3 regions of the Alteromonas sp. 76-1 genome follow, and region 3 is predicted to be linked to each of the others. Evidence: predicted binding sites of a transcription regulator. Region 3 holds the regulator's gene; each other region holds the start of a gene.
The links. Region 3 encodes FliA, which starts transcription of late flagellar genes. Its sites were predicted from a motif close to CTAAAGNTNNNNNNNNNNNNGCCGATA; they were not measured.
Positions count from the first base shown of each region.

Region 1: the regulator FliA is predicted to act here: its motif matches at 4,194-4,220, upstream of pomA (flagellar motor protein PomA).
Region 2: the regulator FliA is predicted to act here: its motif matches at 2,830-2,856, upstream of ALT761_RS05740 (flagellar protein MotY).

Region 1 covers NZ_LR136958.1:3,089,322-3,095,285, forward strand. The annotation lists gene ALT761_RS13365 (NAD(P)/FAD-dependent oxidoreductase) at 1-337, shown strand, start outside; gene ALT761_RS13370 (DUF1365 domain-containing protein) at 337-1,065, shown strand; gene ALT761_RS13375 (SAM-dependent methyltransferase) at 1,073-2,326, shown strand; gene ALT761_RS13380 (flagellar motor protein MotB) at 2,451-3,380, opposite strand; gene pomA (flagellar motor protein PomA) at 3,380-4,144, opposite strand; gene xseB (exodeoxyribonuclease VII small subunit) at 4,427-4,678, shown strand; gene ispA ((2E,6E)-farnesyl diphosphate synthase) at 4,707-5,597, shown strand; gene dxs (1-deoxy-D-xylulose-5-phosphate synthase) at 5,630-5,964, shown strand, end outside.
Region 2 covers NZ_LR136958.1:1,372,389-1,378,352, forward strand. The annotation lists gene ALT761_RS05720 (TonB-dependent receptor) at 1-688, shown strand, start outside; gene ALT761_RS05725 (bacterioferritin-associated ferredoxin) at 771-965, opposite strand; gene ALT761_RS05730 (peroxiredoxin) at 1,217-1,822, shown strand; gene rnt (ribonuclease T) at 1,996-2,652, opposite strand; gene ALT761_RS05740 (flagellar protein MotY) at 2,972-3,778, shown strand; gene glpQ (glycerophosphodiester phosphodiesterase) at 3,850-4,872, opposite strand; gene gloA (lactoylglutathione lyase) at 4,924-5,310, opposite strand; gene cspE (transcription antiterminator/RNA stability regulator CspE) at 5,863-5,964, shown strand, end outside.
Region 3 covers NZ_LR136958.1:1,242,062-1,248,025, forward strand. The annotation lists gene flhF (flagellar biosynthesis protein FlhF) at 1-1,018, shown strand, start outside; gene ALT761_RS05160 (MinD/ParA family protein) at 1,015-1,881, shown strand; gene ALT761_RS05165 (RNA polymerase sigma factor FliA) at 1,878-2,609, shown strand; gene cheY (chemotaxis response regulator CheY) at 2,646-3,029, shown strand; gene ALT761_RS05175 (protein phosphatase CheZ) at 3,064-3,828, shown strand; gene ALT761_RS05180 (chemotaxis protein CheA) at 3,841-5,964, shown strand, end outside.

The sequences.
Region 1 (5,964 bases), 1.8 Mb from region 3:
AAGTTGGAATTACCGCTTAAAAGACGATGCTGGCGAGGAGGAAAGACCGGCCTCGGTGACTTATGATATGAATATTCTTCAGCGATTAGACGCGCCCAACACCTACTGCGTTACCCTAAATAACACGGATGAAATTGATACAAGCGCGTTACTGGGTAGTTATCAATACGCGCACCCTCAATTTAGTGAAGTTATGGTGAATGCACAACAGCGCCGAAGCCAAATATGTGGTGTTGATAATCTGCATTTTTGCGGCGCCTACTGGTATAACGGCTTCCATGAAGATGGTGTGCACAGCGCATTAGATGTATGCGAGCGATTTGGAGTTAACCTTTGATGGATAGCGCTATTTATGAAGGAAAGGTGTATCACGAGCGCTTTTCACCTACCCAACATAAGTTCGACTATCATATTTATTTGTTCTGGATAAAATTAAACGAAGTCGATGCATTGCCAGCAGCCTTGAAGCACTTCTCTGTTAATTCTAAAGCAAGAGTGCGCTTTAAACGTGAAGACTATTTAGGTGATAGCGCCACGCCATTAGACCAAAGCGTACTAGAAAAAATGAATAGTTTAAGTGAGGATACCTTAAGCGGTGATGTATATATGCTTGGGCAACTTCGTATGTGGGGAATGTACTTCAGCCCTGTTAATTTTTACTATTTAAAGGGGGAAGACAATTCTTTTACCCATGTATTAGCAGAAGTCAGTAATACCCCTTGGAATGAGCGGCATTATTATTTGGTCGATTTAGCCTTACAAGCAGATACACCGAAAGCATTTCATGTATCGCCGTTTAATCCCATGGACATGACGTACAAATGGCGAATTACGCAACCTAGCCAACGTCTCGCGTTAACGATGGACTGCGTTCGAGGCGATAAAGAATTTAGTGCTGGAATTAATTTAACACGGCTTTCATTAGATAATGCGAATCTAAGTCGAGTTATGAAACGTATACCTAGTATGACCATTAGAACAATGATTGGCATATATTGGCAGGCGCTTAAGTTACTTATAAAGCGAACGCCACTTTATAACCACCCTAAGAAAAGTCAGGAATAATAACTACATGTCTTCCGGTGAATCTGTATTTAGTACCCCTTCAGAAGCGTCTCTTTTAGACAAGGTTTGTAGGCGCGCATTTTTAAAGTGTTTAGAGAAACTTCCACATGGTTCACTTACCATTATGGAAAATGGCAGCAAAATTGCCTCAATGGGTAACCCAAATGACGACTTGCACGCTACGATTAATTTCAAAGACGTAAAGGCGTATCGCCAGTTATTATTAGGCGGTAGCGTGGGTGCAGGTGAAGCCTATATGGATGGCCTGTGGGAAAGTGACAATGTGACGGCAGTTGTACAAATATTTGCGCGTAACCTATCTACCCTTGATGCTTGGGAAAACAAGTTCAAGTGGATTTCCATGCCTATTCTGAAAATTCAGCATTTTGCCCGCCGCAATACACAAGACCAAGCCAAGAAAAATATTGAAGCCCATTACGATTTGGGTAATAAGCTTTACACTCGTTTTCTTGATAACACTATGATGTATTCATCGGCTATTTATCCTGATGTGAACGCCAGTTTAGAAGAAGCGCAAAATCACAAACTTAAAACAATTTGTGACAAGCTTCAGTTAACAGAAAGTGACCATCTTTTAGAAATTGGCACTGGCTGGGGTGGTTTAGCGGTATATGCAGCCAAGCATTATGGTTGTAAAGTGACCACCACCACTATCTCTGAAGAACAATATGCGTGGGCAGAGCAGTGGATTGAGCGCGCACAAGTGTCTGACAAAGTCACTTTACTGAAAAAAGACTATCGCTTGCTAGAAGGTAAATACGACAAGCTGGTTTCAATTGAAATGATTGAAGCTGTAGGAAAAGATTACTTAGGTAACTTTTTTGAGAAGTGTTCTTTGTTGCTGAAAGACGATGGGCTAATGTTGCTACAATCCATCACTATTGATGATAGACGTTACGAAAGTTACGCCAGCAGTGTGGACTTCATTCAAAAATATATTTTCCCTGGTGGATTCCTTCCCTCACAGTATCAGTTAAACGCTCATTTAAAGCGCTATAGCGACATGATGATTAGAGACCTGCATGATATCGGGTTAGATTACGCCCAAACCCTTAATCATTGGTACGAAGCCTTTGTTAGCGCCAAAGAAGCGCTACTCAACGACGGTTACGATGAACGTTTCATGCGTATGTGGATTTACTATTTAAAATACTGTGAAGGCGGTTTTTTAGAAAGAACCATTAGCACTGTGCAATTGGTAATATCTAAGCCACATCACAGGGAGGCCCTGCAACGTTAGTTGCCTATAAAAAACAACGCTAGTTGCCTATAAAACACAACGCTAGTTGCGTCTAGGACAACTTCAAACGAAAAGGGCGAATCATTTGATTCGCCCTTTTTGATTTTGTATTTTGCTTAGCAACCTATTCATCAACCACTGATATAGGTTGAGAAGTCATTGGTTTACCTTGATTGATATTAATCTCTACCCGTCGGTTTCGTGCTCTATCCGCCGGCGTTGTCGCATCTTCCACCATAGGGTCGGTATCGGCCTTGCCGACTACAGACATTCTGCTTTCATCGAACCCCGGCGCTGTTCGCATGGCTTCAGCTACGGCTACGGCACGCTGAGACGATAAATCCCAATTAGAACGATAGAGTTCATTAGCAATGTGTTGTCCGTCACTGTGCCCTGAAATTTCTATTTCCCCTGGAACGTCTGCTAATAACACACCAATTTTGCGTAAAATAGGCTGAAACTGAGGTTGTAAAAATGCAGAACCGGCAGAAAATGAACCGTTCTCTCTAATGCGAATAGTCAACTGCTGACCTAAAGATTCTAATTCTACTGCGCCATCGAGAATTTGCTTTTGTAACTGCTGCGCTACTTTTTTCATTAACTCAGCAGTTTGTGTTTGATCTGAACTTTGCGACTCCGAGGACGACTGATCGGTGGCGGTTTGTTGTGACTGCCCCCCTCGCTGCTCACCCCTTTGCTTCTGCCTACCGCCGGATGAATCTTCGTCACCCGCTTGGAACTCTAGCATCTGCTGAGTCATTTCGATTGTTTGTTGCTGAATAGTGTCGATGGGCGACGGATCTGGACGACCGGGCCTAAACTCCATCGCTATAACACTCGTGCCTTTTGGGATGTCTTTCACTTCAATTTTGTTTTGCACACCAAAGGCAAACTTCATTGAGCCGGCGATTTGCTTGAACTTCAGTACATCCATTTCTGAAAATGAGAGCAACAGTACGAAAAAGCACATGAGCAACGACATCAAATCAGCAAAGGTCCCCATCCATGCAGGAAGCCCCTCGGGAGGACATTTTGGGCACTCTTCTTCAGCCATTATTCGTCCTCAGCGCCTGTACCGCGTTTACTCGCCGCCAGATAGTTTTTCAATATACCTTCGATAACACGCGGGTTTTGCCCATCGGCAATCCCTACAATGCCATCGAGCACTAACATTTGGTTAAGCTTTTCTTCTTGTGCGCGGTTTCCGAGCTTTACCGCCATGGGTAGACAAATAATGTTGGCAAGAAATGCACCATACAAGGTGGTTAATAGTGCTACCGCCATTGCTGGCCCAATTGATTTGGGATCATCCATGTTAGAAAGCATGGCCACAAGACCAATCAGCGTTCCAATCATTCCCATTGCTGGTGCGATATCACCCATGCCTTTAAAAATGGTGGCACCAAACTCGTGTCGCTCGGTGGTCATGGAGATATCTTTCGCTAAGGTTTCTCTGACCACTTCTATGTCGTGGCCATCAACCAACATGTCTACGCCTTTTTGCATAAACGGATTGTCTATTTCAGCTTCTTCTAAGGCAAGAAAACCGCCTTTACGCGCTGCATCTGCCATCTCAACAATTTTTTCAATAAGATCTTCAGGCGTATCAATCTTAAACATGAATGCTTTGCCTGCAATTTTACCTGCACCAAAGAACTGCCCTAAAGTGTATTGGGATAAAATAACGAAAAGGGTGCCACCAAATACAATCAAGATAGACGGTACGTTGATGAACATGGCTATACTGCCACCCATAACCATGGCCATTACTACAAAGCCGATGGCGCCCAACATACCTATGACGGTTGCTAAATCCACTCACTCTTCCTCATTTTTTGCAGACGCTGCATAACTATTACTCGTATTCTATCGGCATTGTATAGAATTTCTATAACAAGATTATCGCAAATTGCCTTAATTATTGTATACATAATGACGTTAGTCGAACTTTAGGCGGTAGTTTTTAATACACAGACCTTATTCATAATGCGTAATCATAGATAGCTGCTATTGGGCATATATTGACAAACCATTTGACCCATTGGCTACCCTCAGTTAATGTGCGCGTAATCCAAAAAACGCCTAAAAATGAGTGCGATTGTGACGAAAGTGACGAAAAAGACAGATTCTCCCTCGTTTGAGGAAACCCTTACCGAATTAGATGCAATCGTTAATGAGATGGAAAACGGTGAGTTGCCATTGAACGTTGCACTAGAAAAATTCGAGCGAGGCATTGCCCTTTCCCGCGAAGGTCAGAAATCGTTAGAGCAAGCCGAGCAAAAAGTTAAAATTTTGCTTAATGAGCAAGGCGAAAGCGCATTACACCCTCTTCCTGAAGACGAGCAACCTTAAGCCTCGTGTCGCAACAAACAGGTATAGTATGAATTTCACTGCATTGCATCAGCAAGTTAAGCAGCAGACCGATGCGTCGTTAAATACGCTTATTGATGACCTTCCCCACGACGCGCCGCGGCTTAAAGAAGCAATGCGTCACGCGTTGTTGGTGGGCGGTAAACGCATGCGACCTTTACTGGTTCAAGTTATCGGCAACACCCTGGATGTGCCTAAAGGCGATCAAATGGCTATCAGTATGGCCATTGAGTGTGTGCACGCTTACTCGCTTGTACATGATGACTTACCAGCCATGGACGATGACGATTTGCGTCGCGGCCAGCCGACTTGTCATATTGCATTCGATGAAGCCACCGCAATATTAGCTGGTGATGCATTGCAAGCGCTTGCTTTTAGCACGTTGGCAGATGCGCCTTTAAGTGATTTCGCAACCAATAAACGTGGCGAGTTACTTTCTGTGTTAGCCCGCGCCGCTGGCTATCGCGGTATGTGTGGCGGGCAAGCAATCGATTTAACCAGCACGGGTGAAGAAATAAGCCTTGAGCAGCTCAAACGACTGCACAATTTAAAAACCGGCGCCCTACTTCGTGCATGTGTTGAAATGGTATCGATTGTTTCTCAAGACCTTGATAGCAACAGTAAAGCAGACTTATTAGCCTATGCCGATGATATTGGTCTTGCATTTCAAGTCCAAGATGACATTCTTGACGTAGAAGGTAATAGTGAGCAATTAGGAAAGCCAGCAGGCTCTGACATTGCTTTGGGTAAGAATACCTTTCCTGCCAAACTTGGCATTGAAGGTGCAAAACGAGAACTTGATAAGCTGCATCAGAATGCCCTTCAAGCCTTGGCTCGTTTACCCTACAATACAGACAGTTTAATTGCGTTTAGCGAACTATTGGTAAAACGAGACCATTAGTTCTGCAACCATGTTGAAAAAGATAATAAATAATGAGTTTAGACCTCCAACATTACCCCACGCTTGCTATTGCGCAAACGCCGGATAAGTTAAGACAGTTACCGCAAGAGAAATTGCGTGAGTTGTCAGATGAATTACGAGAATATTTACTAAATAGTGTAAGCCAAACCAGTGGACATTTTGCGTCGGGCTTAGGCACGGTCGAGCTTACTGTGGCCTTACATTATATTTATAACACGCCTATCGACAGATTGATTTGGGATGTGGGTCATCAGGCCTACCCCCATAAAATTCTTACGGGTCGCGCTAAGCAAATGTCGACGATTCGACAAAAAGACGGCTTACATCCCTTCCCTTGGCCTCCTGA
Region 2 (5,964 bases), 130 kb from region 3:
CGCTACCCTCGACTATTTCAATATCCGTTTGATGGACAGGATCAGTACCACCTCGGCAATACCGCTGAGTGACGCAGACATTCAAATGCTTAGTGCTAACGGGCGAGACGATGCGGCGAAATACAATGCCGCCAAATTCTTCACCAACGACTTTGATACCCAAACCCAAGGTGTTGATTTAGTCGTCAACTATGACTTCACGGTACAAGAATGGAAGCAGACATTGTTGTTAGCTTACAATTGGACAGACACACAAGTAGAGCGGGTGACCTTGTATCCCACCATGGTTGATGGTGAGATAACTTTAATGCCAAACCTGACCCCACAACGAATTAGAATGCTAGAAGACAATTTGCCAGCACACAGAGGCAGTTTGACGTTGGAGCAGTACATTGGTGACTTCAATTTAACGTGGCGGGCAAACTATTATGGAAAATACTACGAAGACCATCTAGATGCCTCGGCGGGCATGGATATTTTTGGAAGCGACACACTAACCGCAGATGCGCAAGTAGCATGGTATTTTTCACCTTCATGGCGAGTAACCTTAGGTGTGCAAAACCTATTTGATACAAAACCTGATAGCAATCCATTTAGTGGGGAAGTAGGGGCTTTGTATCCGCCCACATCGCCAGGGGGAATTAATGGCGCGTTCTATTATTTGGGGTTGGAATACAGTGTAGATTAACGACGCAAAAGTTAATTGAAATAAGAACGTCGAATAAATTTGGGGGAAAAGCTAGGAAAACGTTTGGGGCACAGAAATGGTTTTAGCCTACGTTCTTAAACATAGAATCATCGATAATGGTTTGATCGATAATCTGTTGTGCCATTTGGATGCACTTGCCACACTGGGAACCAAGTTCCATATGTTCACGCAATTCACGCATGTTACCTACGCCATTACCTTGCACTGCGGCGCGTATGCTTTTATCGGTAACGCCGTAACACATACATACAAACATAAAACACTCCAAATAAGTCTGTAAATGATAATAATTGCTATTTCATTCTAATGCAAGTGAGATTTAGTCGTATTCACACTCAATAAATTAATAAAATCGGTGTGCTTTGGTACGATGAGTGAAAAATTAGGAAGAGTACAGTGTGTTACTGCTTGTTATCTAAAATAAAGTACCAATAAACACTGATAGAAAACGCCCAGTAAAAAGACGTTTTACTTATTATTAATTTTTTAAATAAATTGGAGATATATATGAGTGTATTAGTTGGTCGTCCTGCGCCGGATTTTACCGCTGCTGCAGTATTAGGTTCGGGTGAAATCGTAGACTCATTTTCACTATCTGAAACCATTAAGGGTAAAAAAGCGGTACTTTTTTTCTATCCGCTAGATTTTACTTTTGTTTGCCCTTCTGAATTGATTGCTTTTGATAAGCGTTTTGAAGAATTCAAAAAGCGTGGCGTAGAAGTGATTGGCGTGTCTATCGATTCACAGTTCTCTCACAACGCATGGCGAAATACCCCAGTAAACGAAGGGGGCATTGGCCCAGTACAATACACCTTGGTAGCCGATGTAAAACATGAAATTTGTCAGGCTTATGATGTAGAGCACCCTGAAGATGGCGTGGCATTTCGTGGCTCTTTCCTGATTGATGAAGAAGGGCTTGTGCGTCACCAAGTGATTAACGACCTTCCGCTAGGCCGTAACGTAGACGAAATGCTTCGTATGGTTGATGCGCTGGCATTTCATCAAGATCATGGCGAGGTTTGCCCCGCGGGTTGGACACAAGGCAAAGCGGGTATGGATGCATCACCGGAAGGTGTGGCTAAGTACCTTGCAGCAGAAGCTGACAAGTTATAACACTTAACGCTTTGCCGACGCACCTAAAATAGTATGTAAATAGATATACTAGGCGTTTCGCAAATGCGTCTACCTAATACAAAAACAGCGCCATTCGGCGCTGTTTTTTATTTCTATCACATTGTTTTGATTAAATGGCTTTGCCGCTACGCGACCATTTTAAACCTGGTTTATTAGCAAGGCTCATCAGGATTAATAGGTTCATCTGCCAAGGGCCAGCCGCCAAGTGCTTTGTAGCGATTTACCATAAAGCAAAATAGCTCTGTGGTTTTTTGCGCATCATATAAAGCGCTATGGGCTTCTTTTTGATCAAACTCAATACCTGCCGCTCGGCAGGCTTTAACTAATACGGTTTGACCTAAGGTTAAACCTGCAAGGCTGGTGGTATCAAAGGATACAAACGGGTGGAAAGGCGTGCGCTTAATGTTGCAGCGAGCTATGGCGGCGTTCACGAAACTTTGATCGAAGGTGGCGTTATGCGCCACGATTACCGAACGCTGGCAATCCGCATCTTTTTGCGCTTTTCGAATACCTTTGCACAGCGACTTCATTGCTTCACTTTCTTCAATGGCCCCGCGCAGAGCACAGTGCGGATCGATACCGTTAAACTCTAGCGCTGCGGGCTCTAAGTTCGAACCTTCAAAAGGGTCGACATGGTAATGAAAAGTTTGATCAGGATAAATTAGCCCATCTTCTTCCATTTTTACCGTGACGGCAGCGATTTCAAGTAAGGCGTCGGTTCCAGAATTAAAACCAGCGGTTTCAACGTCGATAACAACAGGAAAGTAGCCTCTAAAACGATGAGGAAGGGAATGGTGCAACTCAGACATAGTTTCTCTTAGCAGGTTTTTTGGTTACGTAACACGTCTGTATCAATATAAAAATGCTACGGAAAGTGGAGCGATTATGGCAAGGATAACACGCGGTATCCAGCCTGAATTTCGTTGATGGACGAATTGATAAGCTATGGAAGCTGCAATTGAATGTATAATTGATGGAATAGAAGGCTAAACTTTTCTACACTAAGGACGATATATTCTGTAAGCGCCTTTTCGTTAGGTATGGTTTATCAGTTGAGTGGGTATAGTTGTGAAGCGTAAATTCGGTTTACTTATTCCGTTGTTTTTTACTACGGTCGCAAGCGGTGCTATGCGTCAGTATTCGGCTACGGTAGAAACGTCGAACTGGGAAGTGGTTGATGCATCGCGTTTGCAATGTACCTTGAACCACCCTTTACCTGGGTACGGCGATGCCATGTTTACTAGCGTGGCTTCAAAACGGCTTAATATGGAATTCGAGCTTGATATGCACCTATTGCCTAATCGCTTCGATGTGGCTGCTGTCTATTCTGTACCGCCCAAGTGGATGCCGGGTGTGGCGCCTAAAACCATCGCCGATATGACTTTGCGCACGCAATACAATGGCGACCTTCCGCAAGACGCTGCATGGACTATGTTAAGTGAACTTGAGAAAGGCTTCTGGCCTACCATTTATTATCAAGACTGGTACAACGAATACGATAAAGTGAGCGTTGCATTAAACGCCAGTAATTTCTCGATGGTGTATCGAGATTTCGTTAAGTGTGTGTCTAACTTATTGCCTTACAACTTCGACGATATTGCCTATACAGTATTGTCATATCAGAAAAACAGTACGGAATTGACTAAGTATTCGCAAAAGCGCCTCACCATGATTGGGGAATATTTAAAAGAAGATAGCGACTTAGAGTTAGTCTTGCTTGATGGCTATACCGATAGCTATGGCGGGCGATGGAACAACGAACAATTATCTATACGCCGAGCCAATGAAGTAAAAAGTTATTTAACTACCATTGGTGTGCCGGATGACAGAATTCAACTGACAGGGCATGGCGAGAAACGCCATATCGCCAATAATGATACTCGTGAATCGCGGGCACAAAATAGGCGGGTAGTGGTGCGATTATCTAAATCCTAGATAATAGATAAAATACAAAAAAGCGGCTTAAGAGCCGCTTTTTTGTGAAGTGAATAATATATCTATTCTTACTATTTGCCTTGTGCCTCAAGCCAGGCTTTAACTGGCGGCACATGGTCGGTAAATACGCCGTCTACGTTTACCACGTGTTTCAGGGTAGAAAGAAGTTGCTCTGCAGTCATACCTGGCGGTAGAGCATCTTGACGGAACGTGTAGGGATGAATAATGAAACCTTCTGAGTGGGCATACTCAACCCACGGTGCGGGTATCAGTTTACCTGCTTCCATCGCTTTGGGGTCTAGTAATTGGCCTAACCAAGGGCCTAAACCGTCGGCATATTTAGCCACTTCCTTCATGCCAGCTTCACTTTTTATCCAATCGTAGTCTGTGGTCGATTCGCCCCAACTGTTCTCGCCCATTAGCATGACCACTTTGCCCGCATAGTTTAGCTCTGTTCTAATGCGCTTTATTTCGTTGAAGTCGAAACACTGCAAGTAACTGTTAGCGTTTTTATTAGCAAGGTTAAATCGCGTCAGTGACGCAATGACAATCTGGCTTGCATCTACGCCTTGTTCGGTATGCCACGCTGGAGATTTGACTTCCGTATAAACCCCTACATCGGTATTGAACTCTCGATTAAGCTGAGTAATAAGCTCGTAGTGTTCTTCTAAGGTTGCTACGGTAAAGTTCGCGGTATTCCCGGTATAACGCTTTGTAAAAACTTGTTCGCCCTTGCTGTTCGCTCGTTCGTGAACTTGCAGGGTGCGAAGCTCTGCTAACGTGAAGTCTAAAGCGTAAAAGCGACCATCTTCACGTGCACGCTCTGGAAATACTTGTTCAACGTTGGTTACTGTTTCTAGATGTATGTCATGCAGTACCACAGCAATCCCATCTTTAGTAATAACCGCATCTTGCTCAATAAAATCAGGTTTCATGGCAAAAGCAAGCGTGGCAGCTTCCAGTGTATGCTCAGGCAGATAACCGGACGCCCCCCTATGGGCAATAACATCGAAGTCTTTCGCCAATATTATTGGGCTTGCAAAAATTGAGATAGAAAGCGAGAAAGTAAGTAGTGCGTGACGAATTTTTAGCATGGTAGGGCAATATCCTTATTAATAGGGCCGCTGTATTTTTAAAATAGAGATTTATTGTTTTGTTTGAATAAGTTCAATGGCGTAGCCATCTGGGTCGCGAACAAAAGCGATAACAGTGGAGCCACCTTTTACTGGGCCTGGCTTACGGTATACATCACAGCCATTTTGCTCTAGGTTTTCGCAGAACTGGTAGATATCATCGACTTCGATTGCAATGTGCCCGTAAGCCGTACCTTTTTCGTAAGTGTTGTCACCCCAGTTGTAAGTGAGCTCAAGTACAGTAGTGTTAGATTCTTCGCCATAACCCACGAACGCGAGCGTGTATTCATAAGCTTGGTTTTCAGACTTTCTTAATAGTTTCATGCCCATCAAGTTAGTGTAGAAGTGCAAAGACGCATCAAGATCCTCAACACGAAGCATGGTATGTAGCATTCTCATTCGATTCTCCCCGTCCTTCTAAGGACATCATATATATCAGTTTACTATGGGTATGTGAAAGGAATGAGACACTAAAGCCCAAATACAATAGCTGCAAGCACCTATCGGTAAACCGCTAGCAAAAAAGGACAATTAAAAGTTATACATTCCCTTATTGTCTGTTTTAAGGCGACGGCGTTGTTGTCGTAAATAACACGACTATTCTATCCACATACGTATTTGAAATGTCAGTCGTGATTGCGCCGTCAATCGATGGTGCATGCGGGGGAGGGCAAGAGGGTTAAGGTGTGTGGGCGATTGTCATGGAAGTAATACAGTAATATGTTGCTCGATAATAGAAATAAATAGCAATATCGGTAGACTTACCTTACGGAAAGATGTACATTATGCCCGCTTTAGATAATAAAAAGCTTTTTCTACTACTGCCTTGTACCCTTTTATTCTTCAGTTTTATCGAAGTTTTAATAGATATACATTTGCGTTACTAGTAAGTTAAATCTATTGCTATCCGGTGAATTTCACCAATTACTTCAAATATATAAGGTTACAAACATGTCTGATACAGTAAACGGCACAGTTAAATGGTTCAACGAAGATAAAGGTTTTGGTTTTCTTACTCAAGACGGTGGCGGTAAAGACGTATTCGTACATTTC
Region 3 (5,964 bases):
CGATGTAGAAGCAAGTCAAGTCGCTTCAGAATTCCCAAGCCATCAGGCATCTAGCCTGAATGAAAGTATTGATAACAGCAGTGCTCCTCAGTCTGACGAATTATCTCAGATTAAAGAAGAGTTGGCGTCACTACGAAATGTGCTTCAATACCAAGTTGCTGATTTGATGGAAGCAAAAAGTCGTCGTCAGCAACCTGTACATCATTATTTAATTCAGCGTTTAACCGACATGGGGTTAAGCCAATCATTGGCAGAGCAACTGATTAGTTATACGCCGTCGCATTACAACGAGCGTGACGCTTGGGTATACCTTTTAAACCTATTGGCTAATCGCATTAATGTGACAGGTAACGATATACTTACGCAAAAGGGCGCAGTCGCGTTGGTGGGTCCTACCGGTACAGGTAAAACCACCACAGTTGCTAAATTAGCTGCTCGTTACGCACAGAAATACGGCGCTGACTCCGTTGCCATGATTACGATTGATACCTATCGTATTGCAGCGTTTGAGCAATTGGCCACATATGGAAAAATTATTGGCTGCACAGTGCGTAAAGCACAAAGTAGTGAAGAATTATCAGATTTATTGTTTCAATTACGCCATAAGAGACTAGTGTTAATTGATACGGCAGGCTTTAGTCAACGAGATAGTCGATTAATTAAACAGATAAATCAATTTGATAACGGACAAATGCAGCCAGTGAAAAAATACCTAGTAGCGCAAGCGAATACCCAATATGCTGCATTACAACGTATTATAGATGCGTACGAAGGGGTGGAACTTAGCGGTTGTATCTTTACAAAGCTTGATGAGTGCTACTCTCTAGGCGAAGTGCTTAGCGCTGCGGTGGAGTACCAGTTACCTGTCAGTTATGTAACAGATGGACAGAAAGTTCCTGAAGACATTAAGATTGCAGAAGCAAAATCTTTAGTATCTGCTGCTGCAAAGCTTTATAAAAAGTACGGTTTGAATCATACTACTAGTAACAATGTGGTTAAAACAGCACGAGCAGTATGATTGATGATCAAGCGAGTAGCTTACGAAAAATGAAGCAATCACGATTAATCAAAGTTATCGCCGTCACCGGAGGTAAAGGTGGCGTTGGTAAAACAAATATTACGCTAAACACAGCTATTGCTATGGCAAAGCAGGGAAAGCGCGTAATGGTATTGGATGCAGACTTAGGTCTGGCCAATGTGGATGTAATGCTAGGATTACGCGTAGAGAAAAACCTCTCCCATGTGTTATCTGGTGAGTGTACCTTGGACGATGTACTCGTTACGGGCCCTCACGGTATAAAAATAGCACCAGCCACATCAGGTTCTCAATCAATGGCAGAGCTATCACCAACGCAGCATGCAGGGCTCATTAGAGCTTTCAGCGAATTGCGCACGCCCATTGATGTGCTTATTGTGGATACCGCAGCGGGTATTTCCGATATGGTGCTAAGCTTCTCCAAAGCCTCCCAAGATATTATGGTGGTAGTGTGTGATGAGCCCACTTCACTTACCGATGCCTATGCGTTAATTAAAATTCTTAACCGAGAACATGGTGTCTTTCGCTTCAAAGTTGTCGCTAACATGGTTCGCGATGTTAGAGAAGGTCAGGAACTTTTCAGTAAATTATCTAAAGTAACAGGGCGATTCTTAGATGTTGCGCTAGAATTGGTAGCAACGGTTCCTTTTGACGAGAACATACGCCGAGCAGTTCGTAAGCAAACGTCAATAGTAGATGCTTATCCAAGCTCACCGGCAGCGGTGGCGATTGGCCAGCTAGCAGCCAAAGCAGCTTCTTGGCCTATTCCTGCGCAACCAGGTGGCCATTTAGAATTTTTTATTGAACAACTAATAGCAGATAAAGCAGTAGGAAGTCAGCGTTGAATAGCAAAGCAGCCGCTTATCAACAGCAAACAGACAAGTCACAATTAGTTGAGCGTCACGCTTCGCTGGTGAAGCGGATAGCACACCACTTAATGGCGAGACTGCCAGCCAGTGTTCTTGTCGATGATTTAATCCAGTCAGGTATGATTGGACTGCTAGAAGCTGCACGAAATTTTGACGGTTCCAAAGGTGCAAGTTTTGAAACCTTTGCAGGTATTCGTATTCGTGGCGCTATGCTTGATGAAATAAGAAAAGGTGATTGGACTCCTCGTTCCGTTCATAAAAACGGAAGGGCAATCACAGAAGCCATCTCTCAAGTTGAAGGTGAAACAGGCCGAGACGCGCGAGATGTAGATATTGCGGCTAAAATGAATGTCAGCATGCAAGATTATCATCAAATGCTGAACGAAGTGAATGCCGGGAAATTGGTGGGGATTGAAGACCTTGGGGTTTCTGAAGATGTCATTTCTACAGAAAAGAACCGAGGCAGCGACGCACCGTTAGAAGATTTGATGCAAGGGGCTTTCCAAAAAGCGCTAGCACATGCTATTACTACATTACCCGAACGGGAAGCGATTGTACTTTCTTTATACTATGATGAAGAACTGAATCTTAGAGAAATAGGCGAAGTTCTTGATGTTAGTGAATCGCGAGTAAGTCAAATTCATAGTCAGGCCATGTTAAAACTCAAATCACGAATGAAATCGTGGCAAGTTGACGAAGAATAGAAATTAATAACAATTAACCCCTCATTGGAGGCTATTTTGGATAAAAGTATGAAAATTCTCGTGGTTGACGATTTTTCTACCATGAGACGTATCATAAAGAACCTGCTAAAAGATTTGGGTTTTGCCAATATCCAGGAAGCGGACGACGGTAACACCGCGCTGCCTATGCTACAACAAGGTGATTTTGACTTTGTTGTAACAGATTGGAATATGCCAGGTATGCAAGGTATCGACTTATTACGCGCCATACGTGCCGACGATAAGTTGAAACACCTACCGGTTCTTATGGTAACAGCAGAAGCGAAGAAAGAACAAATCGTTGCCGCAGCGCAAGCTGGTGTGAATGGTTATGTTGTTAAACCTTTCACTGCCGCTACGTTGAAAGAAAAATTAGATAAAATCTTCGAACGTTTAGGTTGATCCAGACGCTCACCAGAGAAATGAGGTTTACTGGATGTCGACAAATGAAAGTGTCTCCATAACGCTCGAAGAAGCCAAAAAATTGGTAGCGTATCTTGAAGAGGGCGATAACGCATCAGCGAACGCTGTCTTAGAAGCCGTTTCGATGAAAGAGTCCATTGAGCTCTTTGCTGAAGTGGGTAAATTAACGCGTCAACTTCATGACTCGTTGAATAACTTCCAAATCGATGAACGTATTAAAAATTTAACCGTTGATGACATTCCTGATGCGCAAACGCGACTGATGTACGTTATCGAAGAAACGGAAAAAGCTGCCAATACCACCATGGACGCAGTTGAAGAGAGTATGCCAATTGCTGAAGTGCTCTCTACCCGTATCGAAAAAATTATGCCGGAATGGAAGAAACTGATGAATCGTCAACTCGAGTTGGGCGAATTCAAAGTTTTATGTGCAGATTTAGACGAATTGCTAGAAGACGGATCGAAACAATCGGCTAAGCTTACATCATTGCTTACCGAAGTGTTAATGGCACAAGGTTATCAAGATCTTACCGGTCAAGTTATTCGCAGAGTGATTGAACTCGTAAAAGAAGTGGAAGATAGCTTAGTTAATATGCTGACGATGTTCGGTGAACCCGAACAGGCGGAGCAAGACAAGCCATTGGAAGCGAAAGTCGAAAAAGTTAACAAGATCGATAGTGTCGAAGCCGAAGGTCCAATTATTGATGCAGACCAACGCGATGATGTGGTATCTGGCCAAGATGACGTAGATGATCTTTTGTCTAGCTTAGGTTTTTAGGGGAGCGGGCGCATGGCGTTTGATGTTGACGAGGATATATTACAGGACTTTCTAGTTGAAGCTGGGGAGATCCTTGAACAATTACAAGAACAGCTCGTTGATCTGGAAAATAATCCTGAAGATGCAGATTTACTGAATGCAATCTTCCGTGGTTACCATACCGTAAAAGGTGGCGCCGGCTTTTTGTCGCTTACCGAATTAGTTGAAATTTGCCACGGTGCAGAAAACGTTTTCGATGTAATGCGAAACGGACAACGTACTCTTACGCCTGAATTAATGGATACCATTCTTCAGGCCACCGATGTAGTAGTAGATATGTTTGAGCGTGTTAAAGCGCAAGAACCTCTAATACCTGCAGACGCAAAGTTAGTTGATTTGCTGCATAAGTTAAGCACCCCAGAAACCCCAGACGAAAATATCTTTGGTGAAAGTAGTGATGCGGCTGAAGCCCCCGCTGCCGAAGAAGAATTCGCGTTAGAAGAAGCGCCTGTCCCTGAAGCGCCTGCCGCAAGCAGCGATGGCGGCATCGACGAGATTTCTGAAGATGAATTTGAAGCCTTGCTGGATGAACTTCATGGTTCAAATGCCCCAGGTAAATCTGCGCCTAAAGCAGAACCAAAAGCGGCTGCACCTGCGGTTGGTGGTTCAGGTGATGATATTACAGACGATGAATTTGAAGCACTGTTAGACGAATTGCACGGCAAAGGTAAATTTAAAGAAGATGAACCAGCGCCTGTAGCTGCGCCGAAAGCGGCAGCGCCTAGCGGTGAAGAAATTACCGACGATGAATTTGAAGCACTGCTTGACCAATTACATGGTTCAGGACAGGGTCCTACAGCGCAAGGCGCTGAACCAGCAGCAAATACACCGCCTGTAGATAAAAAGGCGACAGAAGCAATTCAGAAGGCCAAGGCAGAGCAATCTGCAGCTAGTACGCCGGCTAAATCAACGCCTGCCGCAAAAGCGCCAGCGCCTAGTCCAGCCGCTAAAAAGGCGCCAGAGCCTGCTAAAGCCCCGGCTAAAAAAGACGACAAAAAATCAACCCCAGCGCCACCTCAAGCAGAAACTACCGTTCGTGTTGATACCAAGCGCCTAGACCAAATTATGAATATGGTTGGCGAGTTAGTATTAGTACGAAATCGTTTGCTGAGTTTAGGAATAAACAATGCTGACGAAAGTATGTCAAAGGCAATTGCTAACCTAGATGTGGTAACGGGTGATTTGCAGGGTGCGGTTATGAAAACCCGCATGCAGCCAATTAAGAAAGTGTTTGGCCGCTTCCCTCGGGTTGTTCGAGACTTAGCACGTAGTTTGAAAAAAGAAATCACCTTGGAATTGGAAGGTGAAGAGACAGATTTAGATAAAAACTTGGTAGAAGCATTGGCCGATCCGTTAGTTCACTTAGTGAGAAACTCAGTGGACCATGGTATTGAAATGCCTGATGACCGTGCTGCTACAGGTAAAGCTCGAATGGGAACCGTTAGATTATCGGCTTCTCAAGAAGGCGACCATATCTTACTCACCATTGAAGATGATGGTAAGGGAATGGATGCTGAAAAACTGAAAGAGATTGCTATAAGCCGAGGTGTTTTAGACGCCGATGCGGCTGCGCGTATGTCTGATGTTGAAGCGTTCAATCTTATTTTTGCACCAGGTTTCTCAACGAAAACTGAGATTAGTGATATCTCGGGCCGTGGTGTAGGCATGGATGTGGTTAAAACAAAAATTAACCAGCTTAACGGTACGATTAATATTGATTCTCACCTTGGGAAAGGCACACGACTCGATATAAAGGTTCCACTCACGCTTGCGATATTACCTACCCTGATGATTGTGGTTGGCAAACAAACGTTCGCGTTACCGTTAGGTGCGGTCAACGAAATTATCAATATGGACATCAAGAAAACCAATACGGTTGATGGCCAATTAACCATGATAGTTCGTTCTAAAGCGATACCACTGTTCTTCCTCGGAGAATGGTTGATCCGCGGACCTAAAAATATAATCAAAGAAAAAGGTCACGTCGTCGTGGTTCAAATAGGCACCCAGCAAGTTGGATTTGTTGTTGATGCACTAATAGGCCAAGAAGAAGTAGTGATAAAACCATTAGATGCCTTATTACAAGGAACGCCAGGT